DNA from 2 places in the Pedococcus sp. P2_E2 genome. Region 1 is predicted to be linked to the other one. Evidence: riboswitches for the same ligand, from Rfam matches in the RefSeq annotation. Region 1 holds a riboswitch; the other holds the start of a gene.
What was found. A riboswitch is a leader RNA that binds a small molecule or an ion and turns the genes downstream of it on or off. The one in region 1 is predicted to bind cobalamin.
Positions count from the first base shown of each region.

Region 2: linked by a shared signal. The riboswitch ahead of AC1DWR_RS04180 (ribonucleoside-diphosphate reductase subunit alpha) and the one ahead of AC1DWR_RS13585 (prenyltransferase/squalene oxidase repeat-containing protein) in region 1 are both predicted to bind cobalamin.

Region 1 is NZ_JBFUEM010000006.1:69,489-76,406, forward strand. Features, by position in the region: gene AC1DWR_RS13570 (ABC transporter ATP-binding protein) at 1-1,630, opposite strand, end outside; gene AC1DWR_RS13575 (energy-coupling factor transporter transmembrane component T) at 1,627-2,718, opposite strand; gene AC1DWR_RS13580 (hypothetical protein) at 2,725-3,597, opposite strand; gene AC1DWR_RS13585 (prenyltransferase/squalene oxidase repeat-containing protein) at 3,597-5,246, opposite strand; cobalamin riboswitch at 5,350-5,476, opposite strand; gene ileS (isoleucine--tRNA ligase) at 5,846-6,918, shown strand, end outside.
Region 2 is NZ_JBFUEM010000001.1:883,575-890,492, forward strand. Features, by position in the region: gene AC1DWR_RS04170 (ATP-binding cassette domain-containing protein) at 1-404, opposite strand, end outside; gene AC1DWR_RS04175 (DUF4185 domain-containing protein) at 487-1,647, opposite strand; cobalamin riboswitch at 1,715-1,956, shown strand; gene AC1DWR_RS04180 (ribonucleoside-diphosphate reductase subunit alpha) at 2,096-4,525, shown strand; gene AC1DWR_RS04185 (ribonucleotide-diphosphate reductase subunit beta) at 4,522-5,577, shown strand; gene AC1DWR_RS04190 (magnesium transporter CorA family protein) at 5,599-6,585, opposite strand; gene AC1DWR_RS04195 (OsmC family protein) at 6,625-6,918, opposite strand, start outside.

The DNA.
Region 1 (6,918 bases):
GCCGGGTCGGCGCGAGGACCTTGGCGACCTGAGGCGCGAACGCGGGGGAGTCACACAGGATGTTCGCCGCCGGGCCGTCAGCGACGACCCTGCCTTCCGACATCACGACCACGCGGTCGGCGACGTTCGCGGCGAACTCCACGTCGTGGGTCGCCACCACGAGGGCGCGGCCGCTGGCCGCGAGGTCGCGCAACAGGTCGCCGAGGACCGCCTTGGCGGGGTAGTCCAGACCGCGTGTGGGCTCGTCGAGCAGCAACGCGCCCGGTGCGGCAGCGAGCTGGATCGCGAGAACGAGGGCGAGCTGCTGCCCCTCGGAGAGGTCGCGTGGATGGTGGTCGTCGGGTATGCCGGGTGCGAGCCTGTCGAGGGTGGCCCGCGTCGAGCCGGGCTCCGCTGCCGCCTCGTGGTCGGCCTGGCGGCACTCGGCTCCCACCGAGTCGAGGTAGAGCAGGTCTGGCGCACTCTGGGGCACCAGCCCGATGTGGCTGCGCCGGACCTTGGGGGACTCGGTGGCGGGGTCGACCCGGCCACCCGTGGCGGTGAGGACGGTGACCTCGCCCGCGCTGCGGCTGCCCGTGCCGTGCAGGGCCCACAGGAGCGAGGACTTGCCGGAGCCGTTGCGACCCATGAGGACAGCGACCTCTCCATCGTGCAGGGAGAGGTCGACCGAGCGCACGGCGGCCACGCTCCCGTGCCTGACGTCCACGCCCACGGCTGCAACCCGATCGTGGCCACCCGTGGTTGAGGTGACAGGCGCGGGAGCGGTGGGGGACCCGTCGGCGGCAGCGTCTGCGGCGCGGGTCAGGTCCCGTCGAAGGGTGGTCGCGGCCCGCCTGGCGTCACGGACCGTCAAGGGCAGCGGTTGCCAGCCGGCCCATCGACCGAGGTGGACGACCGGTGGGGCGAGCGGAGCGGTGGCCATGACGTCCCGCGGGAGGCCGTCGCTGACCGTGCCGTCGTCCGCCACCAGGATCACGCGGTCCGCGGTGCCGACGATGCGCTCGAGCCGGTGTTCGGACAGCACCACTGTCAGGCCCAGGTCGTGGACCAGGCGCGACAGCGTCGCGAGGACCTCCTCGGCTCCCGTCGGGTCGAGCGCCGACGTGGGCTCGTCGAGGACCAGCAACCGGGGGCTCGCGGTGAGGACCGAGCCGATGGCGACGCGCTGCTGCTGGCCACCGGACAGGTCGCGCAAGGGCGCATCCCGCAGGTCCGCGATCCCGAGCAGGTCGAGCACCTCCTCGACGCGGCGTCGCATCGCCGGGGGATCGAGGGCGAGCTGTTCGAGCGTGTAGGCCAGCTCCTCCTCCACCGTGTCGGTCACGAAGCCGGCCAGCGGGTCCTGCCGCACCACCCCCACGATGCCGGCGAGGTCCCTCGGACGGTGCGTGCGGGTGTCCCGACCGCAGACGGTGACCCGTCCGGAGAGGTGGCCACCGGTGAAGTGCGGGACGGTTCCGTTGACGGCGCCGAGGAGGGTGGTCTTCCCCGAGCCCGTGCGGCCGGTGACGACGACGAGCTCCCCCTCCTCGAGCACGAACGACGCCTCGCGGAGGGCGGGGCGGGGGCTGCCGGCATACCGGATGGTCACGGCGTCGAACACGACCGGCGCCCTGGGGTCGGTGCTCATCGACCACCACTCCTTCGGGCTGCCGGAGGGGCCGGAGCCACGAGGGCGGGCACGGCGGCCAGCAGGATCCCCAGCACGGCGAGGAGTGGCAGCGCCGGTGCCGCCAACGGCTGGATCGGCAGGGCGAGGGCGTCGGGTGCTCGCCCGGCCTGGACCACCATGAGTGCAGCGGCCGCCACCCCGGCCCCGGCGACCAGCCACTCCGGGAGGGCCCACGGGTCGGGCCGGTAGACGCTGCGCTGCACGCTTGCGCCACCGACGCGCACGCCGATGGCGGACAGGGCCAGCCCCAGGGCAAGCATCGGCATCCCGATCACTGCCGGTGCGGTGCCGTCGAGCAACCCGTACATGCCGACCCCGGCGCCCATCAGCCCGGAGAGGGTCAGCGCCCCGGTGAGGCGGCGGGTGGCGGCCGACTGCTCGGAGCGTCGGCCGTAGCCGCGCGAGTCCATCGCCGAGGCGAGGGACAACGACCGGTCGAGGGTGTCCTGCAGCACGGGCAGGGCGACCCGGCCGACCGACCTGATCCCGCCACCGCCCTCGCCGCGCAGCACCCTGGCGCGACGCACGCGTTGGACACTCTCGGCGAGCTGCGGGGCCACGGTCACGGAGATGACGACGGCGGTGCCGATCTCGTGCAGGGCGCTGGGCAGGGCGCGAAGCAGCCGTTTGGGGTTGGCCAGCGCGTTGGCGGCCCCGATGCACGCGATCAGGCTCGCGAGGCGCAGCCCCTCGGCGGCGGCAGCGAGGACGCCCTCGAGGTAGAGCGGGCCCAGCACCGTGATGCCGGGGAGCTCGACGCTCGGCAGCCAGTAGAGCCGCGTGGTGCCGAACTTGAAGCCCACCAGCACGTGCAGCACCACCCTGAGCACGATGATGAACCCGCCGAGCACGAGGTAGAGCCGGAACGCACGCGACCACGGCGAGCTGCCGCGCCTGGCCGCGACGACCAGGCTGGCCACGCTCACGGCCAGCAGCAGCAGGAGCGGGTTGTTCGTGCGCGAGCAGGCCACCGCCAGCCCGATCGCCCACACCCACCAGGCGACGGGGTGCAGGTGACGGGACAGCGGTGTGCCGGCGGCGCGCACGAGCGGCTACGCGGTTCCTCGACGACGCACTGCGAGGTATGCCGCGCCGGCACCGACCAGCCCCACCAGACCGAGGCCAGCGAGCAGGGTCAGCGGCGAACCGGAGTCGGGCGTGGCCGATGCTGCGTTGTCCGACTCACCGCTGCCGGTGGAGCCGGCGGAGGTGGTGCCCGATGACGTCGCGGAGGTCGTGGTGGTGCCTGGCGAGGTCGTGGTGGTCGACGGCTTGGCGCCCGGAGTCGCGCTGCTCGGCGATCCCGGCCGGGTGCCGGCGCCAGCGCCTGTGCCGGCACCGGCGCCGGCCGCGGGGGTCGAGCCGGAGGTGCTGGAGCTGCTGGGCCGGGCCGGGGTGGTGCCCGCGGGTTTGGGTGCGGGTGGCTTGCTCGACGAGCTGGAGGCGCTCGGCTTGGGCGACGGCTTGGGCGTGCTCGGGCTGGCAGCCGGAGGCGGGCTGCTGGGGGCGCCGCCGGACCCGAACGCGAACCCGATCACGGTGCCCGGGGCGGGGTTGTAGCTGGCCACCCCCGAGCTGCTGTAGGTCCACGATCCACCGCGCGAGGCATGGAAGAACGCCCAGTAGGCGTTGGCCGGCGGCATCTGGACGCACGGGTCGCTGGCCGGTGTCCCGTTGATCCGGCACACGACGGTGCCGGGGTAGCGCTGGGGGCTCACCACCGTGGCCACGGCCTTGAGGGCGGACATGGCCGACGCCGGATCGCCAGGCGCGCAGGACGTTGACGAGCTGGATCCGTAGTCGATGACGACGGTGACCCCGGACGTGCCCGAGCACGCCGCCGCCTGGGCGGCCCCGCCCGGGAGGGCGAGGCCGCCGGCGACGACGAGTCCGGCGACGGCGACGAGGCGCGCGAGCAGCCGCATCAGGCGTGCACGCCCTTGCGCCGTGCCAGCACGATGGCCCCTGCTCCGGTGAGCAGCAGCAGCGCTCCGAGGAGGGTCGCCGCCGCCACATCGGCACCGGTGAAGGCCAGGTTGCCGGGCACGGCCGATCCGGGGTCGGAGGGGTCGGCCGGCGCCGGCGCGGCCGCGGTGGTGCTGGTGCCGGCACTGTTCGAGCTCGTCGAGCTGGTCGAGGAGGTCGTGGTGGAGGTCGTGACCGCGGGGCAGTCGAGTTCGGGCGCCGTGGCGTCGGCGCCGACGGCCGACACTGCGTACAGCGGCGTGCCGGCGAGTGCGAGGGCGGCCTGCGACGTCGAACGACGGTCCTGGTCCACAGGGGCTGCGGCGGTTCCGGCGTCTGCCTGGTCGTCGTAGGCGGTCTGGTCGTAGGCGATGCCACCGCGAACGCCTGCCGGGAACGTGCAGCCGTACTGCAGTGCGGCGACGAACGATGCGGCGCGACGAGCATTGGCGCTGCGTCCACCTGCCAGGAAGGCCTGTCCGGCGAGACCGGTGGTGTTGGCGTTGAGTCCTGTCTGGGGTCCGCCGCCTCCGACACCCCCCGACGCTGCCTGGCGCGTGGCGAGGTAGTCGAGGCCTGCGCTGACCTGAGCCGTCGCGCCGCCGATCGCGATCAGGGCCTGGACGGCCATGGCCGTGGCATCCGGGTCCGCGGAGGCAGGATCGGTGCAGCCGGCATCGGTCATGAACAGCAGGAAGCCACCGTTCGAGCACTGCTGGGTCAGCAGGTACGCCCGCGATGGGGCGCTCGTGGTGACGGCGGCCCGGTGCAGTCCGATGAGGGCGAGTGACTGGCCGAACGTGTTCGAGAAGTCGCCGTACTGCGACTGGTCCGAGAACCGGCCGTTCTGTGCCTCTCGCGCCTGCAGGGTCGCGACGAGGTTCTGACCCCCGAAAGCGGTCGGGTCCACACCTTGCGCGATGGCGACGTTGAGGAGCTTCGCGACCGCGCCCGCCGCGATCTCATTGGGATCGCCGAAGCCGACGTAGTCGAGGACGTGGTTGGCGAGGTACGCGGTGGTCAGGGCGGCCTCATCCTGCCCGGCCCCCGCTGCCGCGAGCGCCAGCACGGCGTCCGCGGTGACGCCGTAGTCGGCGAACGTGCCGAAGCCGGGGACCACGGTGGAGAAGTGGTGCTGGCCTGCGGCAAGCTCCCTGACGAGGTAGCCGGCGGCGACCAGGGCCGGGTCGGTGGAGGTCTCGGGGAGGACGGCGGCAGCGTTCAGCCCATACCGGCCCGCCCGGCCGCCGGGGACCAGTCCGAGGGTGGGGGAGGTGGTCTTGGCGGCGCTCGACTTGGTCAACCCGGTGGTGGCGGTCGTGGTGCTGGGAAGGGTGCTCGTCCCGGTGGTGGTCGAGCCTGTGGCGGACGTGGTCGTCGAGGTGTCGCTGGGGGGCGGGGTCGTGGTGGTGGCCGAGGTCGAGCCGGTGGGCTCGCTCGTGGCGCTGCCGGTCCCGGTGCTCGTGGTCCCGGTGCTCGTCGTGCTCGTGGTGCTGACCGGGGTGGGCTCGGTCGTCCCGGCGAACGCCGCGCCGGGCAGGACCAGGGCTGCCCCCAGTGTCAGGGCCAGTGCAGCGGCCGGACGGGCGCTGCGGAGGGTGCGGTGCATGGTGCCTCTTCACTGCGAACGGTGTCGCGACGGGTGCACCGGCACCAGAACGTGAAAGACCCCCGGCGTCGCTGGAGCGACATCGGGGGGCGGCCTCGGACCTGGTGTCCGGGCTCCGCCCCGCGTACCTCGACGGAAATGGAGCCGCTTCGCGATCCAGGTGTTCCGGCTCGCCGCGTTTCACTGCGGCCTACGGTTGCGGGTCAGCGCCGGAGTTGGACCGGCTTCCCCTGGTGTCGCGTCGTGGTGTTGCCCTGGGGCAACGCCGCTCAGACTACACCGCAGCACGGTGCCCTTCCGCCGCGCGGACGTGCCCTTCGTCACGGCCCGCTAGACTTGGGTGCACAGGCACTGAACCGGCCATCACCGGGGAGCCTCCGGAAGAACGGTCACGGCGCCACGCGGCATACGCGCGGGGTGGTGGCTCACTAGAACCGGACGGGTGGGTCCGTCACAACCTCGAGCAAGAGCGGTCGTATGCCGCGGGCCTCCTCGGGCGCGTGGGTGCGGCAAGCGAGGTGGTACCGCGGTGCCGCCGGGAATCCCGGCGATGTCGTCCTCGTGTGAAGAACACGAGTGATGTGAGGACCGCCGACACCATGACCTATCCGAAGGTCTCCAGCCACACCGAGCCCTCTGGCGTGCCCGCCTCGCCCCGATTTCCCGAGATCGAGGAGCGGATCCTCAGGTACTGGGACGAGGACGGCACCTTCGTCGCGTCGGTGGAGAACCGGTCGGCGGGCACGAACGGTGACAACGAGTTCGTCTTCTACGACGGGCCGCCGTTCGCCAACGGGCTGCCGCACTACGGCCACCTGCTGACCGGCTACGTCAAGGACCTCATCCCGCGCTACCAGACGATGCGCGGACGCCGGGTCGAGCGACGGTTCGGGTGGGACACCCACGGGCTCCCCGCGGAGCTCGAGGCGATGAGCCAGCTCGGCATCAAGACCAAGGACGAGATCCTCGAGCTCGGGCTGGAGAAGTTCAACGCCAAGTGCCGCGAGTCCGTGCTGAAGTACACGGGGGAGTGGCGCGACTACGTCACCCGTCAGGCGCGCTGGGTGGACTTCGACAACGACTACAAGACCCTCAACCCCGACTACATGGAGTCGGTCATCTGGGCCTTCAAGGCGTTGTACGACAAGGGCTACGTCTACGAGGGCTTCCGCGTGCTGCCCTACTGCTGGAACGACCAGACCCCGCTGTCCAACCACGAGCTGCGCATGGACGACGACGTCTACCAGAACCGCCAGGACCCGGCTGTCACCGTGGGCCTGCGCCTGGAGACCGGCGAGCTCGCGCTGGTCTGGACGACGACGCCGTGGACCCTGCCCGCGAACCTCGGCATCATGGTCGGCCCCGACATCGACTACGTCGTGGTCGAGTCCGACGTCACCGGCACCACCGAGCGCTACCTCATCGGTGAGGCGCGCCTCGCGGCCTACGCCAAGGACCTGTTCGGCGCAGACACCTCCGACGGCACCGACCCGGTCGACCCGCAGTCGCGCGTCGTGGAGCGGCTCAAGGGCAGCGACCTCGTCGGCCGGTCGTTCACCCCGCCCTTCTCCTACTACCTGGGCCACGAGCGTGCGCACAGGGTCTTCCCGGCGGAGTTCGTCACCACCGAGGACGGCACCGGGCTGGTCCACACGGCCGGCGCCTTCGGTGA
Region 2 (6,918 bases), on a different contig from region 1:
CGCATCCCCAGGGAGTAGTCGCGGACGCGCCGGTCGGCCTCGTTGTCGGTGAGGCTGACGAGCTCGAGCATCTCCTGGACCCGCGCCCGGGGCAGGCCCATCGTCCGCTGGGCGAGCGTGAGGATCTCGCGTCCGGTGCGGCCGGCGTGCTGTGCGGAGGCGTCCAGCAGGACTCCCACCTCGCGGCCCGGGTTGGGCAGGTCGGTGAACCGCTGTCCGTCGACGGTGGCGGTACCTGAGGTGGCCGGGGTGAGGCCGACGATGATTCGCATGGTGGTCGACTTGCCTGCGCCGTTGGGGCCGAGGAAGCCGGTGACGCGGCCCGTGGCCGCGGAGAACGAGACGTCGTTGACGGCGGTCAGTCCACGTCCGTAGGTCTTCGTGAGTGATTCGACAGTGATCATGCCGAGAATCGTGGCGCTGACAGCCACGTGGACACATCGGGGACAGACCCCATGCTCACCCTGAGGCGACCCTGATTCCTCCTCAGGGGCGGTCGATCTCGGCGAACACCGGCCGTCCGAGGGTCGGGTCCTCGAGCAGCCGGCCGAAGTCGGTGGTGTTGCGCGAGATCGAGATGAGCAGTCGTCCGTCGGCCAGCGCGATCCCGGGGTGGGCGAGCGGAGCGTACTTGAGCTGTCCCGACGGGTCCTGGAACTCCGCCCTCGTCCCTCGCTGAGCCGCCCAGGGGCCGACGGGTGAGTCCGACGACCACGCGTAGACCGTGTTGCCGAGGTCGCCGTCCCGCTTGGAGACGATGACGAAGTGGCCGTCGACGGCGTCGACCGACAAGGTCTGGGAGACCCCGCCCTCGGCCGCGAGGACCACCGCAGCGCGATCCTGTTCCGACACCCAGGCCGCGCCGTCCCAGAACTGCCACGTGGAGCGGTCACGCGCGGCAGCCACCGGTGCGCGGGCGGCATACAGCGCTCGTCCGAAGGAGTGGCGAGTGGGGAGCCGGGTGCCGTAGACGTAGAGCCAGTCACCACTCACGGTCATCGCCGAGCCCCAGTTGACCTGGTCGGGCGCGGGGCTGTCGGGGGTGATGTCCAGCTGGTGCCGCAGCTGCGGGGCCCCACCGGTGGGCACCTCGAAAACCGTTGCGCTGCTGCCGAGGTACGTGAAGTCGAAGCTTCCCGCAACGCCACGACGGATGCGTGCGGTGATGACGACGAGGAAGTCAGCGTCCGGCCTCGACAGCGACACCACCGACATCGGCCAGTGGACGACGCCATCGGCGCGGTCGGGGATCGCCGGTCCCCGCGCTGACGTCTCGACCTGGGACGTGCACAGTCCGCTCGTGACCAGCATGGAGTTGGCCACGATCCGCGGGGAGATCCCTTCGCGGCGCACCGTGTCGCCGAAGACCCACACGATCCGCTCATCCGGGAGTCGGGCGCTGGCGCCGATGTCGCCGGCCTGCCACAACGGCAGGTCGAGGCCCGCGACGATCCGGTTGAGCTGGCCGACCGTCACGGTGGGCGGCCTCCCTGTGGAGGTCGCCACCGGGCAGGTCGGGGTGAGTCGGGGGTATGCCGGGGTGCCGGCAGGCGGTGCCGGCGCACCGCTTGGTGAAGGGGCGGAGCACCCCACCAGGGCAAGGAGGACGATTGCCGCGCTGGCCGCGAAGGGGATGGCGCGCCGCATGCAGGCAATCCTAGGGAAGCGACACGCCGACCCAACATGTGGTGCCGCGCTTTGCGCCAACCACCCGCATATGGTGTCTCTTGCTGGTCCGAAGGCCGCGCAATCGGTCTTCGGGGCAAGAGGGAACCCGGTGAGATTCCGGGACTGCCCCGCAGCGGTAAGCGGAAACGACCGCCGTCATCAAGCACTGCTCGCACACGCGGGTGGGAAGCGACGGCCAGTAGGAACCGAGTCGGCGACCCACCAGATCCGGGTCGCCGGCACGACACGTCCGCGAGTCCGAAGACCTGCCAGCGACCGTGCACACCGTGCGCGGTGAGTCGTGGCCTCGAGGGCGGGTCACACGACATGCGCAGCACCGCACCCCGTCGCCCTCGGCGACGCGCGTGGCTGCGTCGTCGTCTCCTCCTCGCGTCCGCGGCACCGATTCGCTCGCGAGGAGAGAGCAGTGACCGACACCAGCACCGACGTGGTCGACAGTGACGTCGTCCACCCCCCTGAGGCCGCCGAAGCGACGACCACCCGACGCACGACGATGGCCGTGCGCAAGCGCAACGGCGACGCCGAACCCGTCGACGTGATGAAGATCGTCCGCGCCGTGGAGCGGTGGTGCGACGACCTCGCCGAGGTCGACCCCATGGCGATCGCCACCCGGACCATCAGCGGCCTCTACGACGGAGCCACCACCGCCGAGCTCGACCGACTGTCCATCCAGACGGCGGCAGAGATGACCGCGGCCGAGCCGGAGTACTCCCGGCTCGCAGCCCGGTTGTTGTCGAACTACATCGACAAGGAGGTCCGCGGGCAGCAGATCGCGTCGTTCAGCCAGGCCGTCCGCCTCGGGCACCTCGAGGGACTGATCGGTGACGAGACCGCTGCCTTCGTCGAGGCCAACGCGCGCAAGCTCGACCACGCCGTCGACGTGTCCAACGACCGGCGATTCGAGTACTTCGGGCTGCGCACCGTCTACGACCGCTACCTGCTGCGCCACCCCGACACCCGGTTGGTCATCGAGACCCCCCAGTACTTCCTGCTCCGGGTGGCCTGCGGCCTGTCGCACACACCTCAGGAAGCGATCGCCTTCTACCAGCTGATGGCCTCGCTGGCCTACCTGCCCAGCTCTCCCACCCTGTTCAACTCCGGCACGCGGCACACCCAGATGTCGTCCTGCTACCTCGTCGACTCGCCCCAGGACGAGCTGGAGTCGATCTACGACCGTTACACCCAGGTCGCCAAGCTGTCCAAGTTCGCTGGTGGCATTGGGATCTCGTGGTCGCGGGTGCGGTCCCGTGGGGCGCTGATCCGTGGCACCAACGGTCACTCCAACGGCATCGTCCCGTGGCTGCGCACCCTCGACTCGTCGGTCTCCGCGGTCAACCAGGGCGGTCGCCGCAAGGGAGCCGCGTGCGTCTACCTCGAGCCGTGGCACCCCGACATCGAGGAGTTCCTCGAGCTGCGCGACAACACCGGCGAGGACGCCCGCCGAGCCCACAACCTCAACCTGGCCAACTGGGTCCCCGACGAGTTCATGCGCCGCGTCGAGGCCGACGAGCAGTGGAGCCTGATCGACCCGAACGAGGTGCCCGAACTCCCGGACCTGTGGGGTCCGGCCTTCGAGGCTGTGTATGCCGCGGCGGAGCGCGACGGACGCTTCGTGCGCCAGGTCAGCGCACGCGAGCTCTACGGCAAGATGATGCGGACCCTGGCCCAGACCGGTAACGGCTGGATGACCTTCAAGGACGCCAGCAACCGGACGTGCAACCAGACCAGCGACGACCAGGTGCCCGGCGCGCCGGTCGTCCACCTCTCCAACCTGTGCACCGAGATCATCGAGGTCTCCAGCAACGACGAGACGGCCGTGTGCAACCTGGGTTCGGTCAACCTGGCCCAGCACCTGACCGGTGGTCGCGACGCAATGGACTGGGACAAGCTGCGGGCGACCGTGCGGACGGCCGTGACCTACCTGGACCGCGTCATCGACATCAACTACTACCCGTCCGCCGAGTCCGCGGCGTCCAACCCGAGATGGCGGCCCGTGGGCCTGGGCGTCATGGGCCTGCAGGACGTGCTGTTCGCGTTGCGGCTGCCGTTCGACTCGTCCGAGGCGCAGGAGCTGTCCACCCGCATAGCGGAGGAGGTCTACCTGTCGGCACTGGAGCAGTCCGCGGAGCTGGCGGGCGAGCACGGCCCGCACCCGGCATACCAGCAGACGCGCGCGGCGCGCGGTGATCTGCAACCCGACCTCTGGGGTGTCACGCCGACTCAGACCCGGCGCTGGGAGTCGGTGCGGAACGCCATCAAGGAGAATGGACTTCGCAACTCGCTGCTCATCGCCATCGCGCCCACGGCAACCATCGCCTCGATCGCGGGCGCCTACGAGTGCATCGAGCCACAGGTGTCCAACCTGTTCAAGCGCGAGACACTCTCGGGGGAGTTCCTCCAGGTCAACACCGCCCTCGTGCGCGAGCTCAAGGCACGCGGGCTCTGGACCCCCGAGGTGCGCGAGGCGATCAAGCGCAGTGACGGCTCGGTCCAGGGCATCACGTCGATCCCTGCAGACGTACGGCTGTTGTTCCGCACCGCGTGGGAGCTGCCTCAGAAGTCCCTCATCGACATCGCGGCTGCCCGCCAGCCCTACATCGACCAGAGCCAGTCGCTCAACCTGTTCCTCGCCTCACCGACGATCGGGAAGCTGAGCTCGATGTACCTCTACGCGTGGAAGGCCGGCCTGAAGACGACCTACTACCTGCGGTCCCGCCCAGCCACCCGCATCCAGCAGGCGACCATCTCCGTCGCCGCGCCCATCCCGACCGTCCCCGACGAGGAAGCCGTCGCGTGCTCCCTCGAGAACCCCGAGAGCTGCGAGGCCTGCCAGTGAGCATCGACCAGACCACCACCGACACGACCGTCGCGACCGACCACTCGGCCACGCGGATGCTCCTCGACCCGGGGATGAACCTGACGTTGCGGCCGATGCGCTACCCGCACTTCTACGAGCGCTACCGCGACGCCATCAAGAACACCTGGACCGTCGAGGAGGTCGACCTGCACACGGACCTCAAGGACCTCCAGCGCCTCACCGACGCCGAGCGACACCTCGTGGGGCGGCTGGTGGCGTTCTTCGCCACCGGCGACACGATCGTGGCCAACAACCTGGTGCTCAACCTCTACCAGCACATCAACTCCCCCGAGGGGCGGCTCTACCTCAGCCGCCAGCTGTTCGAGGAAGCCGTGCACGTGCAGTTCTACCTGACCCTGCTCGACACCTACGTGCCCGACGAGCAGCAGCGCCAAGAGGCCTTCGCCGCGGTCGACAACATCCCGTCCATCAAGGACAAGGCCGACTTCTGCTTCCGCTGGATCGACTCGGTGTTCGACCTCGACAAGCTGGAGACCAGGGAGCACCGACGGGCCTTCCTGCTCAACGTGATCTGCTTCGCCGCCTGCATCGAGGGGCTGTTCTTCTACGGCGCCTTCGCCTACGTCTACTTCCTGCGGTCGCGCGGCCTGCTCAACGGGCTGGCGAGCGGCACCAACTGGGTGTTCCGCGACGAGTCGATGCACATGGCGTTCGCGTTCGACGTCGTCGAGACGGTGCGGCGCGAGGAGCCGGACCTCTTCGACGACGACCTCGCCGCACAGGTGCGGGCGATGATGCGCGACGCCGTCGACGCCGAGGCGCAGTTCGCCGAGGACCTGCTCGGTGGAGGCGTGGCCGGCCTGTCCGTCACCGACATGCGCACCTACCTCGAGTCGGTCGCCGACCGGCGGCTCGAACAGCTCGGGCTCGACCCGGAGTACGGCTCGAAGAACCCGCTGGCGTTCATGGAGCTGCAGGACGTCCAGGAGCTGTCGAACTTCTTCGAGCGTCGCGTCTCGGCCTACCAGGTCGGGGTGTCCGGCTCGGTCGCCTTCAACGAGGAGTTCTAGGAGGGGGCCGCCAGGGCTGGCTCACCACCAGCCCTGGCGGCGGGCCCAGCGCAGCAGCCACAGGCTGATCGAGGCCATCACCACGAGGACGATGATCAGCTGCGTCCAGTGGGTCTGGTTGTTGACGATGACGTTCATGCCGTAGACCGACGCGATGGCGGTGACGGGCAAGGTGATCGCCGCGATGACCGCGAGGCGTTCCATCGCGACGGTCATCTTGGTCGTGACCCGGGTCTGGTAGAGCTCGATCACGCCGAACAGGAACTGGCTCTCACCGTCAGCGAGGCTGCGGACCCGGTCGAACTGCTCGGACAGGTCGCGGGCGTGCCGCCGTGACTCGTCGCTGGCGAACCGCTCGAGCGAGGCCAGCCGCCCGTAGACCTCGTGGGCCTGCCCAGCCTGGGTTCGGGAGATGAGCAGCTCGTGGCGCAGCAGGAACAGCTCCTCGAGCAGCTCCTCGGGCTGGTGGAAGTCCGAACCCATCACCCGCATCTCCAGGGCCGGGAGCCGGCCTGCGACAGACTTGACCGCCGCGCTCTGCCGACGGGCCACCGCAGACCCGATTGCATAGGACAGCTCGCTCGGGGTCCTGGGGCGGAACCGTCCGGCTTCGATGCGTTCCCGGACGGTCCTGGTCTCCTCGGTGGCGTCGAACAGGGAGACCGCGGGATTGCGCGGACCGTGCACGGTCACGAGGTAGCGGGTGCCGACCAGCTGGTCGAGCTCGAGCATGTGGACGTGCCCGCCCTCGCCGGCCAGGGGCGTGTGCACGATGACGAAGGTGTGCTCCTCGTAGCCGTGCACGGAGGGGACGAAGTTCCGCTCACGACAGGCCTTCACGACCATGGGGTGCGCATGGAACCGCTCGCGCAGCACCGCCTCCGCGGCGTCGTCGAACTCGGGGACGTCCACCCAGACGAACCCGTCGTCGCGCTGCAGCAGGGCGTCGACCTGGGCGACGTCGTGCTCCTCGAGCCCGGCCTCCGACACCCAGCAGGTGCCGATCATGGTGGTGTGTCTCGACCCGTGGCTGGCGAGCGTCCGGCCTCAGCCGGTGAAGCTCGTCTCCAGGGTGATCGGGATCTTGAGGGCCTGGCTCACCGGGCAGTTGGCCTTGGCGTCCTGGGCCGCCTCCTCGAACTGCTCGGCGGTGATGCCGGGGACGTTCCCGACGACCGACAGAGCGCTCCCGGTGATGCCGGTGCCCGGCTGGAACGTCACGGTGGCCGTGGTGTCCAGCGACGTCGGGGGGTTGCCCCCCTTGGCGAGCACATTGGACAGGGCCATCGAGAAGCACGTCGAGTGCGCGGCGGCGATGAGCTCCTCGGGGCTCGTCTTGCC